Linked DNA regions of Kineococcus sp. NBC_00420. The protein of the gene in region 2 binds, or shares a complex with, the protein of the main gene of each other region. Links are inferred from orthologs where the notes say so. Each region holds a gene or a part of one and is shown on either strand. Other genes may lie near its edges.

Evidence for each region.
Region 1: the proteins of trxA (region 2) and OG218_RS13845 are in contact, whole or in part, in an NMR structure (PDB 2IPA), measured with the Bacillus subtilis proteins. The link is inferred for Kineococcus sp. NBC_00420 from one-to-one orthologs.

The regions. Positions count from the first base shown.
Region 1 is NZ_CP107930.1:2,841,684-2,849,962, forward strand. The notes cover bases 3,574-6,371. They hold OG218_RS13845 (arsenate reductase ArsC), read right to left. Parts: upstream 5,303-6,371; coding sequence 4,844-5,302; downstream 3,574-4,843. Other genes in these bases: OG218_RS13835 (hypothetical protein), read right to left, coding at 3,574-3,994; OG218_RS13840 (hypothetical protein), read left to right, coding at 4,110-4,862; OG218_RS13850 (SpoIIE family protein phosphatase), read right to left, coding at 5,446-6,371. Also shown: OG218_RS13815 (RNA polymerase sigma factor), read left to right, coding at 1-36; OG218_RS13820 (hypothetical protein), read left to right, coding at 33-644; OG218_RS13825 (GNAT family N-acetyltransferase), read left to right, coding at 722-1,249; OG218_RS13830 (DUF1440 domain-containing protein), read left to right, coding at 2,116-2,652; more of OG218_RS13835, read right to left, coding at 2,810-3,573; more of OG218_RS13850, read right to left, coding at 6,372-8,049. UniProt on the Bacillus subtilis protein: Catalyzes the reduction of arsenate [As(V)] to arsenite [As(III)]. In vitro, can dephosphorylate para-nitrophenyl phosphate (pNPP).
Region 2 is NZ_CP107930.1:2,709,787-2,718,057, reverse strand. Bases 1,798-4,587 are described here. They hold trxA (thioredoxin), read right to left. Parts: upstream 3,460-4,587; coding sequence 3,136-3,459; downstream 1,798-3,135. Other genes in these bases: trxB (thioredoxin-disulfide reductase), read right to left, coding at 3,486-4,526; OG218_RS13150 (GNAT family N-acetyltransferase), read left to right, coding at 2,423-3,085; OG218_RS13155 (aminotransferase-like domain-containing protein), read right to left, coding at 1,798-2,281. Outside these bases: OG218_RS13160 (D-alanine--D-alanine ligase family protein), read right to left, coding at 1-923; more of OG218_RS13155, read right to left, coding at 920-1,797; OG218_RS13135 (hypothetical protein), read right to left, coding at 4,646-5,410; RNA polymerase sigma factor SigM, read right to left, coding at 5,483-6,079; OG218_RS13125 (protein kinase family protein), read right to left, coding at 6,076-7,650; OG218_RS13120 (hypothetical protein), read left to right, coding at 7,815-8,271. UniProt on the Bacillus subtilis protein: Participates in various redox reactions through the reversible oxidation of its active center dithiol to a disulfide and catalyzes dithiol-disulfide exchange reactions.

The DNA.
Region 1 (8,279 bases), 130 kb from region 2 along the record:
CCTTTCGTACCCACGGACGAGGTGAGTCCCCGATGAACCCTCCCGGCACCCGACCTGGACCGGACGAGGTCGCCGCGCAGCTGCGCGCGGCCCTGGCCGCGGCACCCCCGCCGGCCTCGCGCATCACCCCCGCCGGGGTCACCCGAGGCGGGAGACGCCGCAAGCTGCGCCACCAGGTCCTGCCCCGCTCGCTGGCAGCAGCGGTGGTGGTGGCTGCGGTCACCGGTGGGCTGCACTTCGTCGGCGGGAGCAACGCCGTCCTCCTGCCCGCCTCCAGCGCACCGTCCTACACGCCCTCGGCGACCACGTCACCGGAAGACGTCGTGCGGACGTACCTGCAGGCCCTGCAGCGGCACGACGAGTCCACCGCGCGGGCGCTGGAGACCTCGAGGTTCGCCGGCCGGAGCGACTGGGCCGAGGATCCCCCTCGGATCGACGACGTCGAGGTGGGTACCAGCCTCCGTGAAGACCCCACGGGCACCGCAGCCGAGGGGCACGCCCAAGCCGTCTTCGTCCCCGTGACCTTCACCCTGCACGGCGCGGGTGACGAGACCATGCCGGACGGCCCCACGTCGTGGGGTTACCTGCTGATGCGCGACAGCGACCAGGAGCCCTGGCTCATCCAGGACAACGGCGACGGCTGAACCACGCCTCAGGCCGTGGACGCCGGCGACTCCACGGTCGTCCCGCGTCCGTGTCGGCAGCACGGGACAATGGGCGCGTGGATCTCCTGCGCGTCCCCGACCCCGTCCCGACCGACCTCCTCGCCGGCCTCGTGGAGGTGCTGCGGGACGTCGTCCAGGACGGTGCCAGCGTCGGCTTCGTCCGCGTCCCCGACGTCGTGGACGCCGAGCAGTGGTGGCGCCGGTACCTCGCGGGCGGGTGGACGTGGGTCGCGGTCGAGGAGGTGCAGGGAACGACACGGGTCGCCGGGACCGTCAGCCTGCGCCTGGACCAGCCCGAGAACGCCCCGCACCGCGCCGAGCTGACCAAACTGCTGGTCCACCGCGACTTCCGGGGGCGGGGGCTCGCCTCCCGCCTGGTGACCGCGGCGGAAGAGGCAGCTGTGCGAGCGGGGCGAACTCTGCTGGTGCTGGACACCGAGACGGGGAGCCCCGCGGAGGGCATCTACGAACGGTGGGGCTGGCACCGCGTCGGGACCATCGAGGGATACGCGGTGAACCCCGACGGGGACGTGAGGGGCACGACGTTGTTCAGCAAGGTGCTGGACGAGCCGCTGGATCGGTGAACGACCGACACCAGGGCGTCGAGGCGCACCCGCCGCGATCCACAGCAACGGCTCACTACGCGGTGGCAGGGCGTACCGCCCCAGGGCCTGGTCGAGGTCCCGCCAGCAGGACCAGACCCACCAACGACCTCACGGTCACCCCGCTGACCAGGACGTCGCCGACCTCACCGTCTCGTTCGTGGGCATTCACCGCCGTCTGAACACGCGGCTACGTAGCGGACGTGCACGTCAACGGCGCCGACCTGAGCGGTCTCTGCAACGCGCTGAACGAAGTCCTCCATGGACCGGAAGCCATCGAAGCGTGGGAGTTCCAGACGCGCTCAGGAGTCGACCGCGATGCAGCGGTACTGCTGCTCGCCAGGCTGAGCGATGAGTTGTCGACCCGAACTCAGGATGGGTGGTCGGTCGCGGGACGCTCGGTCATGGCGATGTCGTGGCGTTCGCCCAAGCCGTCGCACCCATCGCTGTCACCACGTGATGTCACCCGTGGGTGCGCCGATCCGGTCGTCAGAGCGACCGGATCAGCGCACCCACGTCGTCCCCCACGACGGCAACCGCCCGCTGCCGCGCAACCTCACGGTCATCCCGCGATCTGGGCGCAGTCGTGGACGGTCGGATGATCCTGCGGCCCGCGCCGCTTCACGCCGGGACGTGGTGCGGCAGCACTGCTCCCCGGCACCGGGGCCCGGACCCGGCGTACGCCGAGGGGTTGGAGGATCGGGCACGGGATGCAGGAACGTCACCGGTGAAGCGCTCATCGCCGTCCACGCTCACCGCGCCGCCGTCCAGGCCGACACCGCCGCGCCCCGAGATCCACGGGGATCCACGAAATTGCTTTCGCTGCCTCGATCGGGTAGCCACACCTCGTGAAGACATCGCGGTTCGCGCTCGACGTGGCGACGGGTTTCCTGGCCGGCTGGGTGGCGGTGCGGGCGAAGGCGAAGGCCGAGTCCACGCTGCAGGGCTGGGGCGAGAAGCTCCTCCCGCCCGCACCCGGTCAGAAGGAACTCCCCGGTGCCGACCCCGCGGGCCACGGCGACCGCATGCCCCCCTCGGTGCTGTACCGGCGTCTGGTCGACCTGCGCGGCGGGAACGGCGATGCCCTGGAGGGCGACGACCTGGAGGCGGGCGCCGTCTGGTTCCACCGCGCCCTGGCCTACGGCTACCCCGTCGCCTACTCCGTGGTGTCGCGGCGGGTGCCGCTCGCGCGGGCCGGGGCGGGGACCCTCGGCGGCGCCGCGCTGTTCGGCGCCTTCCACGCGACGCTGCTGCCCGTGATGGGCGTGCAGGCCCCGGTGTCGGACCTGCCGAGGGCGTGGTGGGTCTGGGAAGGCGGGTCGCACGTGGTGTTCGGCGTCGCCGTGGACGTGGTCGTGGGGGCGGTCCGGCGCGTCACGGGCTAGCCGCGATCCTTCGTCGGTCGACGGCTGAGGTCGGCGATGGGCTCCGGCGTGATGCTCCTCGCGCCACGCATGCCCCTGGCGACTTCACCCCCCACATCGAACAGCCTGCAGCCTCACGGTCGTCCCGCGGTGCGCGGGCGCGCTGTGCTGGGTGGGCTCAGCTCGGCAACCGGAAGAACCATCCGTCGGCGGAATCGACACTGCCCTCGGCCCCGGGCAGCACCCGCCCACCCCACCGCACCACGACGTCACCGACGAGTCCCACCGCACGCCCCACCTCCCGCGGACCAGGCACGGCGGGGAGCTTCGCCCACTCCCCGTCTGGGCCCAGCAGCGCGGTCTGACGATCCGACACCACCAGTACGTCACCACCACCACGGGTCAAGGCCACCGGCTCGGCCATCGACCCCTCACCGGGCAGGGAGGCGAGCTCTTCGACGTGAGCGGTGTCCACGGCGACCGACGCGAGGACGACGTCCTGCCCGAAGGTGACCCCGACCACCCGCCGCCCGTCCCACAACAACTCGTCGAAGCCCACCCAGTGACCCGGTGAGCGGTCCACCGCCCGGCCGGGGTCTCCGTCGACGCCGGCGGCGGGTCCGATCGCCCACTCCGCGACCTGGTCCCACCCGCCCTGCGGTGACCAGGTCACCACTCGCCGGCACGCCTGCTCGTCGGAGCAGCCCGCACCGATCGCCTTGACGATGATCACCAACTGCGTCCCCGTCCACACGCTGACCAGCTCCTGCTGGTAGGCGTCGGGCAACGGCCACGGATCCACCCTCCACCGCCCCGTGTCGGCGTCGAAGGAACCCACGGCCACCGGCTTGCGCACACGGTCGTCCTCGGTGGCGTTCGACCAGCCGGCGACGACGAACGTGCGACCCACCCAGCGCCCGCTCTCCCCGGGGGTCAAGGGCAGTGGCGAGGGTGCCTGGGCGACGTCGAAACCCGTGGGCCCGAGCCACGGCTCCAGGAACGGGCCCCTGCCGTAGCTGTCCACCCCGTGCAGTGCCGGCTGCGGGGTCCAGGTACCGGTCGCCGCCGACCAGGACGCGCCGTCGTCGCGGAAGCTGGGGACCGGTCCCGCGCAGCTGCCTCCGTCGCCGCAGGGTGCCGGGGTGGGATCGGGGTAGACGTAGCCACCGGCGACGGCGAACTGCCCGTCCCGCACCGTGCTCGCGGCATCACCTCGGGCACTGAGCGGCGCCGGTGCCATCTTCGTCCAGGCGCCGCTCAGGACGGGAACGTCCCACGTCGGCTCCGGCGGCACTGCGAGTTCCTGCTCGCCGCGGCAGCCCGTGAGGGACACCACCAGGAGCGACACCAGCGACCACGCCACCACACCTCGCCCCCACCTCATGGGGAGTGGACGAGACCCGGCGGCGTCGGGTTCCACCCCCCGCATCGGCCCACGTGCTGCGCTCGGCCGAGTCCCCGTGAGGCACTGTGGACACGTGAACCCCAGCGTCAAGACCGCGGGCGGCTGCGCCGGCGTCGCCGTCGTCCTGATCGCCCTGCTGACGGGCTGCTCGTCGTCGACCCGGACCGCAGCCGAGGGGGCCGCCACCGGAGCTGCTACGAGCCCGGCCCCCACCACCGCGTCCACCCCACCCGTCCAGGACCCTGACGCGCCGCGTCTGGAACCGGCGAGCACCACCAGCACCGACGCGACCGTGGAAGCCGACGGCGAGGGGTGCGCTCGGATGGGCCAGGGACGCGCCGCCCACCGCGCCGGTGACGACGGGCCCGACCCCCACGCCCTGCCCGCAGGAGCCACCGACCACCTGCGCCGGGTCTTCGCAGCCTCCACCGACGTCTCCGACGCCACCGCCTACCGCGAGGACGACGGTGACAGCATCTTCATCTGCATCGGCTACACCCTCCGCGAAGACTCCAGCGGAGCCATGTCAGCCGTCATCCCCGTCCCGGCCGCCACCTCGGTGATCGCCACCGTGGCCGGCGCCGGCGGCGGGTACAGCCCGGGTGAGAACGTCGTGGACTACTACGGCTACGCCTCCGACGACGTCGCTCACGTCGTCGTCACCACACCCGACGGCCGGCGGCACCTCGCTGCGGTCGAGGGTCACGTCTGGTGGGCCGCACCCGTGGTGGACGAAGCGGTAGCGGCCCGCTCGCAGGAGGGCACCTGGCAGGCGCTGGACCACGCCGGCGCCGTCCTCGCCGAGGGTCAGACCCGACCCGTCTGACCTCGAGCAGGCGACCCCACGGTCGAGGTGGCGGTGCCGGCGGGCAGCAGGTCAGCCAGGAGCGCCTGGACGCGGGCGCGGATCTCGTCGCGGATCGGACGGACCGCCTCGATGCCCTGCCCGGCGGGGTCCTCCAGGACCCAGTCCTCGTAGCGCTTGCCCGGGTAGAACGGGCACGCGTCGCCGCAGCCCATGGTGATGACCGCGTCGGAGGCCTGCACGGCCTCGGGGGTGAGGACCTTGGGCTGCTCGGCGGTGATGTCGATGCCGACCTCGGCCATGGCCCGCACCGCGGTGGGGTTGATCTGGTCGGCGGGCGCGGAGCCGGCCGAGCGGACCTCGACGGCCCCACCCGACAGGGCCGTCATGAACCCCGCGGCCATCTGCGAACGGCCGGCGTTGTGCACGCAGACGAAGATCACACTCGGCTTGTCACTCACAGATCTCTCCTCGGTCATGGCTCTCACCTCTCGGAAGCTGCTCGCCGGGCCCCTCCGAACTGGCCGCCCGTCCACCACCGGCACCACACCGCCCTCGGTGGTCAGCACGTCCAGCACCTCGGTGTGGCCACGACCGGTCGAACTCATCGTGGACGCTCGGACTCCTCGGCGTCGGGCCGTAGCACCAGCAGGGCGACGTCGTCCTCGACGCGGTCGCCGACCTGGGCGAGCAGGGCATCGCAGATCTGCTCCGGGGGCAGGTGAGCCACTTCAGCCGCAGCACGCGCCAACCAGTCCAGGCCGTCCTGCAGCCAGGCCCCACGCCGTTCGACGAGGCCGTCGGTGAAGAACAGCACGGTCGATCCCGGGGCCAGGAGCAGCTCGTGGTCGGCGCGGGAGGTGGCGGGGTCCAGGCCCAGCAGCAGGTCCGGTGCGGTGTCGAGGTAGCACGTGGTGCCATCGGGAGTGAGGAGCAGCGGGGGCAGGTGACCGGCGTTGGACCAGCGCAGGGTGCGCAGGCCCGCTGCCTGCTGCGGGGGGCTCGGGTGGACCTGGGCGAGGACGACGGTGGCCATCTCGACCACCCCCAGGTCGTGGGCCGCCTGGTCCAGCACGCTCAGGATCGCGGCGGGCGGTCGACCGAGGGCGTAGCCGATCCCGCGCAGCAGGTTGCGGAACTGCGCCATCGCGGCCGCGGCGTGGCGGTCGTGGCCGGTGACGTCACCGATGACCAGGCTGGTGATCCCCTCGGAGGTCACGAAGGCGTCGTACCAGTCCCCTCCGACCTGTACCTGACTGGCTGCGGGCACGTAGCGCACCGCGACCTGCAGGTCGGCCGGCGCAGTGGGGCCGCTGAGCAGGGAACGCTGCAAGGTCTCGGAGAAGCGGGCGACTTCCGCACCGGCTTCACGTTCGGCGTCCCGGGCCCCGATGCGTTCCAGGGTCTGGGCGACCAGCGTCGCGCAGGCCGCCAGCAGGTCCCGATCGCTCTGCGGCCAGGGGTGGGGGTGGGGGTAGGTCACCGACAGGCAGCCCAGCAGCTGACCGCGCGCGTGCAGCGGGACCGCGGCGGAAGCCTCGACGCCACCGGCGGCGTAGGAGTGCGCCGCGCCGGGGACCGCCGCGAGGCTCTGGGCCCGGTCGGTGTGGAAGAACGGCACCCCGGTGACCGCGGTGCGGACCGCAGGCAGGTCGAAGTCCACCGGCAGACGCCGCAACCGGTCACGGATGCGTTGGTCGTAGGCGTCGGTGGTCGTCAGGACCCGCACGTGGGAGTCCCCCGCCTCACGCAGGCACAGGACCGCGCCGTCGGCCTGCAGCAACGACGCCGCCCGCTCGGTGAGCACGGTGACGACCTCCTGCTCGCTGTCGGCCTCGCCCAGGGCCCGGGCGAGGGCGACCAGCGCCGCCTGCTGCGCGGTCGCGGCCCGCTCGGCCTCCCGGGCGGCCAGGCGCTGCAGGGTCTGGGCGCACTGGGCGGCGTAGGTCTCCAGCAGCTCCAGCTGCCTCTCGTCGAACGACTGCGCCTCGCGCCAGCCCAGCGTGAGCACGCCGATGACCGCCCCGTCGGCACGCAGCGGCAGCGAAGCCCACGCCTGGCAACCGGTGACCACGTTCGCAGCCACCACGTGGGGGGAGAAGGCCTCGCACGCCGCCTGGTCGCCCAGCAGCATCCGCTGCCCGGTCCGGGCGGTCACCGCGACCGACAGTTGCGCGTCCACCGGGAGACGGGCGAAGTCCGAGCGGGTGTCCTCGACGAGGTTGTCGGTGATGTAGGACAACAGGTACGCAGGGTCGGTGGGGTCGGGAACGGCGATCGAACTACCCTGCGCGTCCAACGCCGCCAGACCCCGGCGCGTCATGACGGTGACGACATCGCCGATGTCCTCGGCGTCGGCCAAGGCCAAGGCGGTCTCCCCGAGCGCAGCCAGCCGGCGGGTGCTGCGCTCAGCGGCCTCCTGGGCCGCGTGGCGGGCGGTGATGTCGAGGAAGAAGACCGACAGACCCTCCGCTCTGGGCCAGACCCGGATCTCGAACCACGCGTCCAGCGGCCGGGGGTAGTACGCCTCGAAGACGGCCGGCTCCCCGGTGCTGAGCGCATCGCGGTAGGTGGCCTCGATGACGGTGCCCCGCGCTTGGGGGAACAGGTCCCACACCACCTGCCCCACCGCCTCCTGACGCGTGAACCCGATCAAGGTCTCAGCCGGGCCGTTGACGTAGGTGAAGCGCCAGTCGCGGTCCAAGGAGTAGAACGCCGCCGACATCGTCTCCAGGATCTGGATGGTGCGCGCGGACTCGGCCTGCGTGCCCGCCGCGCCGGGTGCGCCCACCGCCGCGGGCCCGCCCTCCCGTCCTTCGACCACCCCGACCACCGCGGTCACGGTGCCACCGTTGCTGTCGCCGTCCTGGCCGACCACGCTGCGCCCTCGCACGGCGACACGACGGCGCACTCCGTCGCGACCTGAGATCGAGTACTCGCCGCTCCACGTCCCGGCCGTCACCACCGCTCGTGTCAGAGCGGTGGTCGCCGCGGTGGCCTCGTCCTCGTCGAGACGGGCGAGGAGGTCACCGCCCCGGCCGGTGAAGTCGGCCCGGTCCACGCCCACCAGATCCAACAGGCGGTCATCGACGACCAGCTCCTGACTCGGCAGGTGCAGGACGAAGGTGCCGACCCCGCTGGTCTCGAGCACGAGGTCGCTCACGCTCTCCCGCGCAGCCTCCTGCGCGGCGGTCCGTGCTGCGTCCACGCTGCCTCCCGTCCGGTGTCGTGCACCTCGTCGTGCCCAGAGGTCGGGTCCGGACTCAGCGCGCCCGCGGTACGGGCGAAGAGCGTCGCACTGAGTCACCGGAGCAATCTTGCCCGCCCCGTCCCTCCAGCGCTCACCACTTCCTCACCCGCCACCACGGCATCCGCTGCGGCTCCACCGCCCTGGCCCCCGCCGACCCTCGCTCCCTGCACCGACTGCGGCGCCGCTAC
Region 2 (8,271 bases):
ATGGAGCGGTAGACGGAGTCGAGTTCCAGCCCCGCGGCCTCCACGGCCTGCGGCAGCAACGACGTCTCGGTCATCCCCGGTGCGGCGTTCGCCTCGAGGAACACCGGATCACCGGAGTCGGTGACGATGAAGTCGATGCGGGACAGGTGGCGCAGTCCCAGCGCCTCGTGCGCGCCACGAGCCGTCCCGGCCAGCCGTTCGGCGTCGTCGGCGGACAACCGGGCCGGTGCGAAGAACTCGGTGGCCCCGGCGGTGTAGCGGGCCGCGTAGTCGTAGGAGCCGCCGTCGGCGACGATCTCGACGGCGGGCAGGACCTGGACCTCCCCGTCGATCTCGACGACGGAGACGGCCACCTCCACCCCCGGGACGTGCTGCTGGACCAGGGCGGTGTCGCCGTAGGCGAACGAGTCCACGACGGCGCGGGCGAGGTCCCGCGGTTCCCCGACGACGGCGACCCCCAGCGCCGAGCCTCCCCGGCTCGGCTTCACCACGAGCGGGAAGCCCGCCCAATCGGCGGCTGCGGCCAGGACGGGCTGGGCTCCGAGGTCGCGGAAGGTGGCGTGCGGCAGCGCGATCGAGGGGGGGACCCTGATCCCCGCCGCCGCGACGATGCTCTGGGCGATGGGTTTGTCCCAGGCCAGTCGACAGGCCCCCGGGCGGGCGCCGACGTAGGTGAGCCCGAGGAGTTCCAGGACGTCGCGCAGCGCGCCGTCCTCCCCGATCGCCCCGTGCAGCACGGGCCACACGACGTCGGGTCGTTGGGCGGCCAACGTCGGCAGCAGGTGCGCGTCCGCGTCGAGGATCGTCACCTCGCAGCCGGAGGAGCGCAACGCGTCCGCGACCCGGCGACCGGAGCGCAGGGAGACGTCCCGTTCGTGGGAGAGACCGCCCGCGAGGACGGCGACGTGCAGGTCGCGGGTCATGCCAGCTCCGGTCCGGGGTTGTCGTGGCCGGCTCGACCGGCGCGCGGGGTGACGGGGCCGAAGGTCTCGGCCACGTCCAGTTCGTCCTGCACGACGGCGGCGAGGCGGCGGACACCCTCACGGATCCGTTCGGCCGGCGGGAAGCAGTACGACAACCGCACCGACCGGCTACCGCTCCCGTCGGCGTAGAAGGCGCCGCCGGGGACGTAGGCGACGCGGCCGGTGACGGCGCGCGGCAGCATCGCCTTCGCGTCGAGACCGTCGGGCAACGTCATCCACACGTAGAACCCGCCGACGGGGTGCGTCCACGTCGCTCGGGGGAGGTGCGTGGCGAGGGCGTCCAGCATGGCGTCGCGCCGCTCGCGGTAGAGCTCGCGGAAGACCTTGACCTGGCCCATCCAGTCGTAGCTCGACAGGTACTCGGCGATCGCGAACTGGCCGAAGGAGGTCGGGCAGAGGATCGCCGACTCCGAGGCCAGCACGAGCTTCTCCCGCACGGCGTGCGGCGCGACGGCCCACCCCACGCGGTAGCCCGGCGCGAACGTCTTGGAGAAGGACCCCAGGTGCACGACGTGCTCGGGGTCCATCGAGCGGAGCGCGGGCAGCGGGTCGCCGTCGAAGCCCAGCAGCGCGTACGGGTCGTCCTCGAGGATCAGCAGCTCGTGGCGTCGGGCGATGGCCAGGACCTCCCGCCGCCGTTCCAACGAGAGCGTCACGCCCGCCGGGTTGTGGTGGTTCGGCACCGTGTAGAGGAACTTCACCCGCTTCCCCTCGGCCCGGAGGCGCACGAGCGCCTCCTCCAGCGCCGCGGGCTGCAGCCCGTCGTGGTCGAGGGGCACGTGCACGACCTGCGCCTGGTAGCTGCGGAACACCCCGAGGGCACCGACGTAGCTGGGCGCCTCCGCGAGGACCACGTCACCCGGGTCGAGGAAGATCCGGGACACGAGGTCGAGGGCCTGCTGGGACCCGGTCGTCACGACGATGTCGTCGGGGTGGGCGTCGATGCCCTGGGGGCGCATGACCTCGACGATCTGCTCGCGCAGCACCTCCTCACCCTGACCGGAGCCGTACTGCAGGGCCACGGCTCCCTTCTGGGAGATCAACCGCGCGGAGATCTCGGCGATGGCGTCGAGGGGGAGCGCGGGCAGGTAGGGCATGCCGCCGGCGAGCGAGACGACCTCGGGCCGGTTCGCCACGGCGAACAGCGCCCGGATCTCCGACGCCGTCATCGACGCGGTCCGTTCGGCGTAGGCGGACCGCCAACGGTCCAACCTCCGGCCAGCCCCAGTTCCGGCCCCGGCCGCCGCCGACGCGGGGGACGCGTCACCGGGACTCGAGGGCGGGCGGTGCTGGCTCATGACGGCCTCCTGGGACACGGGTGCTGAGTGGACGAGTGCTCGTCGCACTCTCCGAGACTGCCACCTAGGATGCGTTCGACGCGTGGACGCAACGCGGACGCGTCGTCGAGACGCCGAGCGGGACTGGGGAGGCTGACGCCGGTGGGTCGTCGGATGGCGCCGTTGACGCTCGACACGCTGGCCGACCTGCCCAAGCAGTCGCGGCAGTGCGTCTTCTGGGAACTCGACGCCGGAGCCGCCCAGCGGGCCGCCGCGGCGGGGTACCCGGACTTCGAGAAGGAGGCCTGGATCTCCAGCGTCCTGCTGCAGTGGGGTCCGTGCGGCCGGCTCGTCTACGTCGACGACCAGGCGGCCGGGTTCGTCATGTACGCCCCGCCGGTCTACTCACCCCGCTCGACGGGTTTCCCCACCTCGCCGGTCAGCGGTGACAGCGTCCTGCTGACGACGGGCTGGATCGAACCGGCCTTCCGGGGCGAAGGGCTGGCCCGGATGCTGCTGCAGGGCGCGGCCAAGGACCTCACCCAACGCGGGGTGAAGGCCGTCGAGGCGTTCGGCGGGGCGGCGGCGGCCGTCGGCGGTGACGGCAGCGAGGAGTCCCCGCACGACCACGGCGACCCCTGCGTGCTCCCCGCGCACCTGCTGGAGTCGGTCGGGTTCACCGTGGTGCGTCCCCACCACCGCTACCCGCGGTTGCGGCTGGAGCTGAAGACGGCGCTGAGCTGGCGCGAGGACGTCGAGGCGGCGCTCGAGCGGCTGCTCGGCAGCATCCGGGTCCAGACCCTCACCGGGGTAGCCCACCCCTGACAGCAGAGCGCCGGCCCCCACGAGGGGACCGGCGCTCTCCGCGAACGGGATCAGCCGACGAAGTCGTCGAGCTCCTTCAGCAGCACGGGCTTGGGCCGCGCGCCGATGATCGTCTTGACGACCTCACCACCGGAGTAGACGTTCAGCGTCGGGATCGACGTGACGCCGTACTTCGCGGCGATCTTCGGGTTCTCGTCGGTGTTGACCTTCACCACGGTGATCTTGTCCGCGTTCTCGGCGGCGATCTCCTCGAGGATCGGGGCGACCTGACGGCACGGGCCGCACCAGGGCGCCCAGAAGTCGACGAGGACGGGCTTGTCGGACTGCAGGACCTCGGCGTCGAACGTGTCGTCCGTGACGTGGGTGGTGCTCATGGTCGTTCTCCTGATGTGGGTGGGGGTCAGACCCGCGGCTGCGGGCGGTCGACGGTGTCGGAGTCCGCGACGTCGGGCGTCCGGGTCTCCTCGCGCGGGGGCTGCTCGTCCTGCGCGACGTCACCGCGGGCGGCGAGGAACTTCTCGGCGTCCAGGGCGGCGGAGCACCCCATGCCGGCGGCGGTGATGGCCTGCATGTACTCGTGGTCGACGACGTCACCGGCGGCGAAGACGCCGGGGAGGTTCGTGCGGGTGCTGCGACCCTCGACGAGGATGAACCCGTTCTCGTCCAGGTCGACCTGCCCCTTGACGAGGTCGGTGCGCGGTTCGTGGCCGATGGCGATGAAGAGCGCGGTCGCCGCGATCTCGCTCGTCTCACCGGTCACGGTGTCCTGCACCGTGAGGCCCTCGACCTTGTTCTCGCCCAGGATGCCGGTGACGGCGGAGTTCCAGACGAACTTGATCTTCGGGTTGTCCTCGGCGCGCTTCGCCATGATGCGCGAGGCGCGGAGCTCGTCCCGTCGGTGCACGATCGTCACGGTGCGGGCGAAACGGGTGAGGAACGTCGCCTCCTCGACCGCGGAGTCCCCGCCGCCGACGACGACGATGTCCTGCTCGCGGAAGAAGAAGCCGTCACAGGTGGCGCACCAGCTCACGCCACGACCGGACAGCCGCTTCTCGTCCGGGAGACCGAGCTGACGGTAGGCCGAACCGAGCGCGAGGATCACCGCGTGGGCGCGGTAGGTCTCACCGGAGCCGGTGACGACCTCCTTGACGTCACCCTCGAGGCGGACGTCGACGATGTCGTCGGTGATCAGCTCGGCGCCGAACCTCTCGGCCTGCTGGCGCATGTTGTCCATCAGGTCCGGGCCCATGATCCCTTCCGGGAAGCCCGGGAAGTTCTCGACCTCGGTGGTGTTCATCAGCGCACCGCCGGCCGTCACCGATCCTTCGAAGACCAGCGGCCGCAGTTCCGCACGGGCGGCGTAGAGCGCCGCGGTGTAGCCCGAGGGGCCCGAACCCACGACGATGACTTCGCGGATCTCGTTCGTGGTGGCGTCGCTCACCTGTGCGGACCTGCTTCCTCGATCGGTGCCGACCCCGCGGTCACGGGGCTCCGGCGTTGCTGCTTCTTCAACCGATCGTAGGGGTGCGCTGTTCCCGGCGCCGAACCCTCACACCACGTTCAGGAGCCGTTCGGGAGGGGCACGTCGACCCGGCTGTAGGCGGGGTCTCCGGGGACGCAGTCGAGGGCCACGACGACGACCTCGGCCCCGTCGGTGGTGGTGTGGACGACGAGAGCGGCCGGTGTGGTGCGCCAGGTCGCGATCTCGACGGCGAGGACGGAGTCCGGGTCGACCCCGAGGCTCTTCGTGCAGGCCAGAGCCTTCTCGGCAGCCGGGCGTTGCGCCGGGTCGCTCGTCGCGGACTCCGTGTCCTGCGGCGCCATCAGGGTGGTGCGGCCTTCGTCCTTCGTGCCCAGGCCCGGGGTCGCGTCGGGCGCGGAACCCCCGGTGGGGGCGCCCTCGTCGAGGGTGTCCTCGGCGAGGTCCTGGACGGCGGTGGCGTCGGTGTAGTCCTTGCCGCTGAGCAGGACCTTCGCCGACGGCGGCACGGACTCACCCATCGCCACCGAGCCACCACCGGCGGCCGTCGAGGAGGACGCCCCGGACAGCGAGTGGTCCTGCGAGAGCCAGAAGCCGCCGCCCCCGACGACCACGACCGCGGCCGCCGCGGCCAGCAGTCGTGGCAACCGCGACGGGCGCCGACGGGCGGCCAGCGAGGCGACGGGGGTCTCGGTGCGCGCGGCCGCGAGCGCCGCGTCGACGCGGGCCACGACGTCGTCGGGCATCGGACCGAGGTCGGCCGCTCCGCGCAACCGGTCACGGACCCGTTGCTCCTGGGGGCTCAGCACCTCGTCCTCGGTGCTCTCCTCGAACTCCTCGCTCACCGCGGACCTCCTCCCGTCTCCCGAACTCGACCAGGGGTGTGACGTCGTGCGACGTTCAACGGTTCCCCGCGCTCATACGCGATCGCCGAGGAGCTCGGCCAGGGTCACCCGTCCGCGCGAGCACCGCGACTTCACCGTGCCCACCGCGACGCCGAGGATCTCGGCGGCCTCGGCGACCGGGACGTCGTACATGTCGACGAGCACCAGGGCCGCCCGTTGGGCCTCGGGGAGGCGGGCGAGGGCGCGGGTGACGTCGAGCCCGGCCTCGACGTGCGGGGTCGCGTCCTGGACGACGGCCAGCGCCGCCCCGGTGCGGGCGCTCTCGTCCCCGCCGGGACCGACCTCCTCCTCGAGGGGACGGGTCGGGCGCACGGCCCTGCGCCGGGCCCGGTCGAGGCAGGCGTTGACGACGATCCGGTGCAGCCACGTCGTGACGGCGGAGTCCCCGCGGAACCGGTCGGCCGCGCGCAGGGCCGAGACGAGGGCGTCCTGGACGGCGTCGGCGGCCTCCTCGCGGTCGCCCGTCGTGCGCAGCGCCACGGCCCACAGCCGGTCACGGTGCCGGCGGACGACCTCGCCGAAGGCCTCCGGGTCGCCCGCGACGTGCGCGGCGAGGAGCTCCGCGTCGGTGCGCGGGTCCACCGGCGCACCGGTTCCCGCGGGGGTCACGGCGCCGGGGTGGGGATCGTCCCCGTGACGGCGATCTCGGCCACGCGGGCCCGGAAGACGCCGTCGGTCGTCGGGAGCTGGGTAAACCAGACGACGAGGTAGCGGCTGCGGACCGGCTGCGCGGGGGTCAGCGTCTGCGCCCCGCCGGCCGGGGCGCTCGCGACGGGGGTGGAGCCGTCGAGGGCCGGGCCGGGGGCCGTCAGCAACGAGACCGACCCGCCGTCACCGCCGTCGGTGAGCTGGACCTGGCTGACGTCGGCCTCGACGCCCAGGTCGAGCACGAGGCCCATGCCGTCCTTGAGACCGGCGAACGTCGCGGAGTTGTAGCGCTGGCTCTCCCACGCCGTCGCCGGGTCGCCGTCGATCGCCCGCGGAGCCGTCGCCGAGGACTCCCCGCCGCCCTGTGGGTCGAGGGCGGCGATGGAGGCCACGGGCAGCACGATCGGCGTCACCGGCGGCGGGGCGGCGGCACTGGGCGAGACCGCGGGGGCGCTCGTCGCGGCGGGCGCCGAGGTCGTCGCGGCGGGGGTGCTGGCGGCACTGGTCGGGATGTCGGGCACGGCGATCCGGCTCAACTGCCACAGCGCGAGCACCAGCCCGACGACGATCACCGCGCCGACGATGGCCAGCACCAGGCGGGAGTCGTCGCGCGGGGGCCGGGCGGTGGTGTGCGGGCGGGTGAACGGGACGGGCGGCTCCTCCTCGGGGACCACCTCGTCGCGGTTCTTCAGCCGACCCCGGAACTCCTTGGTCGCGGCCTCGCCGCGCATCCGGCGCAGGGTCTCCTCCCAGGGCGCCATCGTCCACGGTGCGAGCTGCAGGGCGAGCTCCGCGGGGTCGCGCGGACCGTCCTCGTGCGGGCCGAACGTGACGCTGCACAGGGTGTCCAGGTCGTTCGGGACGTCGGGGCGGATGTCCTTGGGCGGCAACGGTTCACCGTCGGCGGTCGGCGACTGCGGGAGGCCGGCGTGCGGGGCCAGCGCCTCCAGCGCGGGCCAGCGCGCGACGAGTCCGGCGTAGACGAGCGCGACGAGCGCGACGGCGTCGGCGCGGTTGGCCAGCACCGCCGCGCGGGCCGGGGAGAGCGCGGGCGGGTCGATCTCGAGGGCCGCCTCGATCCCCACCCCGCGGACCCGCACGACCCCGTCGGGGCCGAGGACGACGTCGTCGGGGGTGAGGCGGGTGTGGTGCAGTCCCCGGCGGGCGGCGACGTCGAGCGCGGACGCGACCTCGCCGACGAGGGCGCGGACGGCGGCGGGCTTCATCGGACCGGACCGCAGCAGGTCGCTCATGGAGCGCCCCTCGACGAACTCCTCGACGACGAAGACCGTGGCGGTGCCGTCGGCGGCGGTCAGGTCGGTGCCCGCGTCGAGGATGCGGGGGATGCGCGGATCGGTGATCATGGCGGCGCGGCGGGCGGCGTCGAGGAACTCCTCGGCCCGGGTGTCGCCGGCGGGCAGCGTGCGGACGCGGACGGGCCGGTCCAGCGTCAGGTCACGACCGCGGAACTCCCGCGTCCCCAGCTCGGTGGCGACCGACAGCTCCCGGTCCAGGGCGTAGCGGTCGGCCACGAGCTCGTCGCCCGCGTTGCGGCCTACCCCGTCCAGACGTACCCCCCGGTGACCCGTGCGTGATCGCGAGGCCGCGTGCGCGGTCCCGGGCACCATGCTAGGGCGCGATCGGTACGGGACGGTCCGGGCGCGCGGACCGGCGTCCCGGGACCGAGCATGTGACCGTGAACTCCAGCCGAACCTCCCGTGGCCTCCTCGGTGGACTCGCCGCCGGTGCCGTGGGCACCGCGGTCCTGAACGCCGTCACCTACGCCGACATGGCCTGGCGGGGACGTGAGGCCAGCACCATGCCGGCGGACACCGTCGAGGCGCTCGCCGAGCGGATCCACCTGCCCGTCGGGGGGTCCGCAGCCCAGCGCGGCAACCGGCTCACCGCACTCGGGGCGTTGTCCGGCACGGTCGCCGGGCTGGGCGTCGGGGCGCTCGTCGGGACCGTCCGCGCGGCGGGGCTGCGACTGCCCCGCGGGGTCGGCGCGGTGGTCACCGGGGCCGCCGCGATGGCCGCCACCGACCTGCCCGCCGCCGCCCTCGGGGTCACGGACCTGCGGGAGTGGACCCCGCAGGACTGGGTCTCCGACGCCGTACCGCACCTCGCGTTCGGGGTCGCCGCGCACTCCACGC